Regions from separate parts of the Stenotrophomonas sp. CCNWLW162 genome, predicted to be linked through region 1. Evidence: riboswitches for the same ligand, from Rfam matches in the RefSeq annotation. Region 1 holds a riboswitch; the other holds the start of a gene.
What was found. Region 1 has a riboswitch for cobalamin ahead of V9K93_RS17315 (epoxyqueuosine reductase QueH). Riboswitches for the same ligand answer to the same signal wherever they lie in the genome.
Positions count from the first base shown of each region.

Region 1 (4,206 bases):
CTGATGCCAAGGATGCGGGCCGCAGCGGCAATGCTGCCGGTCTCTGCGGTGCGGGTGAAGCTGCGGATCAGTTGCAACAGGTTCATGACCGACCAGCTTGCCATGGAGAAACCTAAGTATCGCTTGGGACTGAACCAAGCAGGTCGGTTGCATCGGTGACCATCGATCCGGCAGGCATGTCGCTGCCCTACACTCGGAAGATGCGCCCCGATTCCATCCTCACCCTGTCCTGCCCCGACCGTACCGGCATCGTCTACCGCGTGTCCGGCCTGTTGTTCGACCACGGCTGCAACATCCTCGACGCCCAGCAGTTCGGCGACGAGGAAAGCGGCCGCTTCTTCCTGCGCGTGCACTTCGACCGCGATGCCAGCCTGCCGTTGGAGACCGTACACGCCGCCATGGCTACGCTCGCCGCCGGCTTCGGCATGGACTGGCAACTGCACGATGGCCGACGCCGCGCACGATTGCTGGTGCTGGTCAGCAAGCAGGGGCACTGCCTCAACGACCTGCTGTTCCGCGCCCACAGCGGCCAGCTGAAGGTCGACATCGCGGCGGTGGCGTCCAACCATGCCGACTTCGCAGCGCTGGCCGCGTCCTACCAGGTGCCGTTCCATCACCTGCCGGTGACCGCCGATACGCGTGCGGTGCAGGAGCAGCAGATCATCGACCTGGTCGAACGCGAGCGCATCGACCTGGTAGTGCTGGCGCGCTACATGCAGATCCTGTCACCCACGCTGTGCCGCGCCCTGGCCGGTCGTGCGATCAACATCCACCACAGCTTCCTGCCCAGCTTCAAGGGTGCGCAGCCGTACCACCAGGCGCACGCGCGCGGCGTCAAGATCATCGGCGCCACCGCGCACTACGTCACCGAGGATCTGGACGAAGGCCCGATCATCGAACAGGACGTGGCCCGCGTGGACCACGCGATGGCACCGCGCGAACTGGTGCGGCTGGGCAGCGATACCGAATCGCTGGTGCTGGCACGCGCCGTGCGCCGGCATGTGGAGCACCGCATCCTGCTCAACGGGCACCGCACGGTGGTGTTCAGGTAGATCCGACAAGAATGCCTGCACATGCGGGCTCCGGTAGTGCCGGCCGCTGGCCGGCAGCCACGGAACCTGTGCAGATGCCGGCCAGCGGCCGGCACTACCGTCGGTCCCTTCCGGGTCGAAACTACAGAATCGCGATCCCCGCCTTGCCCAGCGCCTCGCGCACCATCGCGTCGTTGGCTTCGGTCACCGGCTTGGTCAGCTCCCACAGGAATTTCACCCGGAAGCCGGACTTCACCGCGTCCTGCGCGCTCCACAGCACGCAGTAGTCGCGGGCCAGGCCGCACACGTGCACCTCGCGGATGCCACGCTCGTGCAGCCAACCGGCCAGGCCGGTGGCGGGACGAGTACCGTCGGGCCCGTGGTTCTCGCGGAAGGCACTGTACGAATCCACTTGCTGGCGGGTGCCCTTGCGCAGGATAAGGTCGGCCACGGTCCAGTCCACATCCGGGTGCAAGGCGGCACCCGCGCTGCCCTGCACGCAGTGGTCCGGCCACAGGGTCTGCGGCTGCGCGTGCAGCAGGATGGTTTCGAACGGGCGCTGGCCGGGATGCTGGCTGGCAAACGAGGCATGGTCGGCCGGGTGCCAGTCCTGTGTCGCCACCACGGTGCCGTAGCGGCGCTGCGCCAGCAGATCAGCAATCGGTGCCACCAGCGCATCGCCCTGATCGCAGGCCAGCGCACCGCCGGGCATGAAGTCCGGCTGCAGGTCGATCACCAGCAGGGCGACATCGGCGGGCAGGGCGGTCATGGCAGTTCCGGTACAACAGAAGGGGCGACCAGCGTGGCCGCCCCATGCCCACACGTCAATCGCCCTGCGGCGTCTCAGCGTCCTGCCCGTAGTACAGCAGGCCGATCTTGATCCGTTCGCGGCCGTTCTCGCGGCGGTGGCGGTTGGCATCGCGCAGCGAGTACACGCAGCCGCAGTATTCCTGCTGGTAGAACTGCTCGCGCTTGCTGATCTCTACCATGCGGCTGGCGCCGCCGCCCTTGCGCCAGTTGTAATCCCAGTACTGCAGGCCTTCATAGCGGGATGCAGCGCGGATGCCACAGTCGTTGATCTGCGTCATGTTCTTCCAGCGCGAAATGCCCAGCGACGAACTGATGGTGTCGTAGCCGTGCTCGTGCGCATACAGCGCGGTGCGCTCGAAACGCATGTCGAAGCACATCGTGCAGCGGATACCACGCTCGGGCTCGTTCTCCATGCCGCGTGCACGACTGAACCAGTTGTCCGTGTCGTAGTCGCAGTCGATGAATGGAATGTTGTGCTGTTCGGCGAAGCGGATGTTTTCCTGCTTTCGCAGTTCGTATTCCTTCACCGGATGGATGTTGGGGTTGTAGAAGAAGATCGCGTAGTCGATCCCGGAGGCGGTGATCGCCTCCATTACTTCGCCCGAACAGGGCGCGCAGCACGAATGCAGCAGCAGGCGCTTGCCGTCGGCGGGCAGGGTCAGGGTGGGGCGTTGGAGCTCGGTCATCGTCAGGTACCGCATGGACCGCCGGCAACGGCGGTGGCCCATGCATCAGCGCGTGGGTGAACAGGTCTGGCCGGATACCGTGAAAAGGACGCGCGCGGCGGCATCGCCTGCACGCGCAGGACGACGACGGCCCCGGCAACCTCCCCGCGGAGATTCCAGGTCGAGTCAGGGGACGGTCGTGTCCCCTGGCCGGGGCCGGTATTCGGGCTGATGGACACGGGCCGCAGCCCACCTACTACCTGCCGCTTCCCAGGCGCGAGCCCAGTGCTGTTGGCAGGATTCGTTTCCATTCACCGCTGCGGGGCAGCTCCGGAATGGGCGCGCAAGGCGCCTTCACCGGATTCCCGTTTAAATCCCTGCCGCCATCAACGCCACGGCAGGGATACCTTCGGCATGCCCACGGTGGACGCGTTGGCGGCAATGGTCAAGGCCCAATGAAAGTGCAGGGCTGTGGCTCGTTTCTCAGGCTGTGAGAGCGCCTCTTGCCATACTGGGCACCGACAGACGGGAGGTGGCTCGTGGCGGCGAAGTACTGCGATCTGGTCATGAAAGGTGGCATCACCAGCGGCATCGTGTACCCCAATGCGGTACTGGCGCTGGCCCGCGAATATCGCTTCAAGAGCATCGGCGGCACCTCGGCCGGCGCCATCGCCGCGGCGGTGGCAGCGGCAGCGGCGTGCGGTGATCGTCGGCAGCAGGCGGGTGAACACCTGTCCGGCGACGCAGGCTACAGCGGGTTATCGGCGGTGTCGGCGCAGCTGTCGCGGCGCGGCTTCATCTACAGCCTGTTCCAGCCAGCGCGAGGCGCTCGTGCGGCGTATCGGCTGCTGGTGGTGCTGACCGGTAATGCCCGCCTGCCGCACAAGCTGCTGTGCCTGGCCGTTGCCGTGTTCGAGATCGCGCCACTGGAGGTGTTGGTGTCGCTGGCGCTGCTGTTGGGCCTGGGCTGGTGGGGCGGTGGCTGGAGCGGCGTGGCCGCCACGCTGCTGCCGTCGCTGCTGTGCGCTTATGGTGCCGGCGTGGCCGGCGCCGCGCTGCGGGTGGCGCGGGTGGCGCGGCGCAATCTGCTGGGCCTGTGCAGCGGCCTCGGCCGCGACGCGCGCAATCCGGCATTGACCGAGTGGCTGCACGAGTGCCTGCAGCAGTTGTCAGGCAAGCCGCTGGATGCACCGCTCACCTTCGCCGACCTGCACGATGCGCCGCGCTATGCCGGTGAGCCGGACAGCCCGCATGCGATCAGCCTGCAGATGATCACCACCTGCGTGTCGCATAACGAACCGCGCACGCTGCCGTTGGGTGGGGCGCAGTTCTGGTTCCTGCGCGAGGAGTTCGAACAGCTGTTTCCGGCCAGTGTGGTGCAGTGGATGGTCGACCGTGCCGGCCCACCGCGCGAGGTTGAAGGCCGCAACTACTACCATCTGCCGCAGGGCGCGTCGCTGCCGGTACTGGTGGCCACGCGCATGAGCCTCAGCTTCCCGCTGCTGATCAGCGCGGTGCCGCTGCATGAGCCCTCGCGTCGCGAACGTCGCTGCGAGCCGACGTCGACGGCTGCAGATGAGGGCGGGCAGAACGTGGCCGACAGCATGGAAGGGCTGACCAGTGCCGGGCAGACCTGCGGCCCGGTGATCACCGCGTTCCGGATCTGCTGGTTCTCCGATGGTGGCATCAGCAGCAACTTC
Region 1 is NZ_JBBCBL010000007.1:49,269-53,474, reverse strand. It holds gene V9K93_RS17330 (LysR family transcriptional regulator) at 1-86, opposite strand, end outside; gene purU (formyltetrahydrofolate deformylase) at 201-1,052, shown strand; gene pncA (bifunctional nicotinamidase/pyrazinamidase) at 1,174-1,800, opposite strand; gene V9K93_RS17315 (epoxyqueuosine reductase QueH) at 1,856-2,542, opposite strand; cobalamin riboswitch at 2,704-2,918, opposite strand; gene V9K93_RS17310 (patatin-like phospholipase family protein) at 3,073-4,206, shown strand, end outside.

Region 2 (4,206 bases), on a different contig from region 1:
CCAACAAGCCCGAAGCACTGGTGCCACCGCTGCTGCAGCACCTGGGCATCGGTGATGCGTTCGCGCTGATACTGGGCGGCGATTCGCTGCCGCAGCGCAAGCCCAGTGGTGAACCGCTGCGGCACATCGCCGCGCACTTCGGCCTGGCCGTGGGGCAGTGCCTGATGGTGGGTGATTCGCTGACCGACTACCGCGCCGCCGAAGATGCCGGCATGCCGATCGCGCTGGTGCGCTACGGCTACCCGCGCGGCCTGGACCTGGCCACTGCGCATGCGGTGGCGGTGATCGACGACCTGCGTGAACTGCCGGGGTTGCAGGGCTGATTCAACGGATAACGCCGGTCGCCGGGCGGTAACCCGGGCCGACGCAATGGGTAGTGCCGGCCAGCGGCCGGCACTACCATGAACGTTGCGCTCACTTCGGCTGGTAACGCACGCTCAACTGGTACTCGCGACCGGGCTGGTTGAACCACGCCACGGTCTCGTAGCTGCGGTCGAACACGTTGGCGGCACGCGCCAGCAGCGACCACGATGGCGTCAGCGCGTACTCGGCGCGCAGGTCCAGCGTGCCGTAGCCGCCCACCTTCACTCTGTTCGCCGCGTCGTCATAGCGCTTGCCCGCACCCTGCACGGTCAGGCCGGCGCGGAAATCGCCGAAGCGGCGGTCGATGTCCAGGCGTGCGGTCTGTTGCGCGCGGCGTGGCAGCCAGTTGTCGAACTGGGTGCTGCCGTGGGTGCGGTTGCGCGGGTCGGTGTAGCTCAGCTGCGCATTGATGTCGAAACCGGCCAGCAGCACGCCACCGGTCAGTTCGGCGCCACGGATGCGCGCCTTCTCCACCTGCTGCATTTTCATCGTGAATGCATCGTAGGTGATCAGATCATCGATGCGCGTTTCGTACACGTCCAGGCCCCAATGCCAGCCCTGGCCCTGCTGCGAAACACCGAGGTTGGCGCTCTTGGACTTTTCCGGGTTCAACGTCGGCACGCCGCTCCACGGGTCGTACAGGTCGCTGAAGGTCGGTGCCTTGAACGCCGTGCCGTAGCTGGCATTGACGCGCAGGCCGTGGCCCAGTTCCATGGCCCAGCCAACGCTGCCGGTGGCGTGATTGCCGAACTGCTGGTTGTCGTCGTTGCGTGCGCTGGCCTGCAGCTGATGGCGGCCGAAGCGGCCCTGGTACTGCACGAACACGCCGGTGTTGCGGCGGCTGTCGACGAGGTAGCCGGCACTGCTGCCATCCAGGTTGTCTTCGCTCCAGTCCACGCCGGCACTCAGCAGCTGGCCCTCGGCCAGGCCGAAATCACCCTGCAGCGAGGCGCTGTTGCGATGGGTCTGCGCACTGCCGAACACACCCGGTGCGCCGAAGTTGTCCGACTCGTTGTCGCTGCGGCCGACATTGGCGGTGAATGCCAGGCGTTCGGACGGGGTGTAGCGCACCTTGCCGGCCAGCACCTGCTGGCGGGTTTCGGAGTAGTTGTAGTAACCGTCGTAGTGGTTCTTGCCGTCGGCGCGCAGTGCGCTGCCTTCCACGGTCCACTGGTCGTTGAAGCTGTAGCCACCGCGCAGGCTCTTGGACAGGTTGCGGTAACCGTCGCGGTCGTGTTCGTCGGCAAAGCAGCCGGCGAACAGCGTAGCCGAGCCGCGGCAGGCATCAATGCCGTCGGAGTGCTGGTAGGCGATGTCGGCGCCGAACCAGCCGCGCTCGGTACCACCGCCGATGCCGCCGCTGGCTTCGCGCAGGCCGTTGCTGCCGCCACCGAGCTGGAAGTGCGGGGCGAAGTCGCCCTGGTTGCGGCGGGTGAAGATCTGGATCACGCCGCCGATGGCATCGGCACCGTACAGGCTTGACTGCGGGCCGCGTACGATTTCGACGCGTTCGATCTGCGCCAGTGGCAGGTCCTGGTACATGGCCAGGCCGAGGTCGGCACTGTTGATGCGCACGCCATCGACCAGCACCACGGTGTGGCCCGAGTTGGTGCCGCGCAGGAACAGCGAGCTCTGCTTGCCGAGGCCGCCGGAGTTGGTCAGGTTGATGCCGGCACGGCCGCGCAGCAGTTCCTGCAGCGAGGTGGCCTGGCTGGATTCGATCTGCGCGCGGTCGATCACCTGCGCCGGCGCGATGCTGTCCTGCAGGGCGATGGGGGTGCGGGTGGCGGTGACCAGGATCTGGTCGAGCGCGGTGGTGTCATCGGCGGCCTGGGCCAGCGCGGGCAGGGCGGCCAGCACGGCCAGGGACAGCATTCGGGACTGCAGCTTCATGGGGGACTCCAGGTGCCACGCACGCCCGCGTGGCGAAGGGGAGGAGCCGCGAAGGCTGGCACGCGCCGATGCCGCAGCACAGGCCGCGTCATCCAGCGCCATGCCCACCGCATCGCGACCTGAGGCTTCCGGGCCGGTCTCCGGGCTTGCCGCCAGGTGGCGCGAGGCCACCGTCCAGGCGCCTTCCCATGCCTGCGGCACAGTGGCGGTCTTGCCTGGAACTGACGTGCTTACCGTTGCGGGGGCAGCGCCGGCATGGCGTGGAATCACGCGTCACCGGCTTCCCGTTTCAACCTGCCGGCCATGGCCGCAGGTCACCTGGAAGTGCGCGCAGTCTACGGCATCGCAGGCAGCGCGTAGCGTCGAGCTTGCTCGACTGCCCTTAGAATGGCCCCTCAGATCCCGTGGTGCAGTTGCCGATGTCCGCCCGTTTTCCGTTGTACCTGCGTCGCCCGCATGGGACGCACGCATGATCCTCGACCTGGTCCGCCACGCCGGCAATGGTCGCGATGAATTCCTTGATGGCCGCAGCGATCCGCCGCAGCTGGCCCGCCTGCCACAGGAACTGGTCGAGGCCTACGGCGGGCTTCCCTGGGAGCGGGTGATCAGCTCGCCGCGGCTGCGCTCGCTGCACACTGCCATGGCACTGGCCACCCCGCGCGGGCTGGACGTGGACGCGGACGAGGAATGGGAAGAACTGGATTTCGGTGATTGGGACGGGCAGTCGCTGTTCGACCTGCCGGAGGATGCACTGGCGGCCTTCCACGCAGATCCGCATGCGTACCCACCGCCGAACGGTGAAAGCTGGGGCCACTTCGAGCGGCGCATCGCGCGCGCGCTGGATCGCCTGCTCGATGATGACGATCCGGTGCCGACGCTGGTGGTCAGCCATGGCGGCCCGCTGCGCATGGTGCTGTCGCAGGTCTGTGGCCTGCCGATGTCGCTGTGCTGGGCCCTGCGCATCGACCACGGCACCCGCCTGCGGGTGCGGCTGGAACGCGGTGAGGTAGGTCTGGTGGGCGAGCTGCTGGAGCTGCAGCAGCCCTGATCTAACTCACCGGGCATGGCCCGGCGCTACCGATCCCGCATCACAGTGGTAGTGCCGGCCGCTGGCCGGCATCCCCAGGAACGCGGAGGCTTCAATCCTCGTCGGCGTGCTCGGCCACGCTGTCTTCCGCGTCATCATCGGTGTCGAAGCGCTGCTCATGCACCGGGCCCGAGGCCGGGCCGGCCGCTTTCAACGGATGTGCGGCAATGCGCGCCTCATAGTCCTGTACCAGCGCCTCGCGCTGCGGCTCGCTCAGTTCCTGCCAATGGCGGTCCAGCAGTGCGCCTTCCAGCGAGTACAGCAGGTTCAGGCTGGGCTTGAAGCCTGCGCGCTTGACCTTGACGAAGGCGCCCACGGCACCAATCGCAACCAGGTCTTCGCGGCTGCGCAGGCCGACCTGGCGCAGCCACGCCGCACTCTTCGGGCCGATGTTGCGCAGCTTCGGTGCGCTCATCCCAGCGCCTCGACGAACACGCGGGCGATGGCTTCCAGGCCGGCCTGGTCGTCGGCATCGAAGCGGCCGACCTTGGGGCTGTCGATGTCGAACACGCCGATCAGTTCATCGCCACGCAGCAACGGCACCACCAGTTCCGAGCGCGAGGCCGAATCGCAGGCGATGTGGCCGGGGAAGGCATCGACATCATCCACGCGCTGGGTCACGCGCCGGCTGGCGGCGGCACCGCACACGCCCTTGTCCAGCGGGATGCGCACGCAGGCCGGCAGGCCCTGGAACGGACCGACCACCAGCTCTTTGCCGTCGTACAGGTAGAAGCCCACCCAGTTCAGGTCGGGCAGGGCGTGGTAGACCAGTGCCGAGAGGTTGGCCGCGTTGGCGATGCGGTCGGACTCGGCGTAGACCAGGCCACGGGCCTGTTCCAGCAGCTGGGCGTATTGTTCCGGCT
Region 2 is NZ_JBBCBL010000003.1:574,946-579,151, reverse strand. It holds gene gph (phosphoglycolate phosphatase) at 1-323, shown strand, start outside; gene btuB (TonB-dependent vitamin B12 receptor) at 415-2,256, opposite strand; cobalamin riboswitch at 2,371-2,593, opposite strand; gene V9K93_RS11365 (histidine phosphatase family protein) at 2,726-3,304, shown strand; gene V9K93_RS11360 (TfoX/Sxy family protein) at 3,396-3,758, opposite strand; gene V9K93_RS11355 (GAF domain-containing protein) at 3,755-4,206, opposite strand, start outside.
Region 2: it holds a riboswitch for cobalamin, as region 1 does, so the genes downstream of both, btuB (TonB-dependent vitamin B12 receptor) here and V9K93_RS17315 (epoxyqueuosine reductase QueH) in region 1, are expected to answer to the same signal.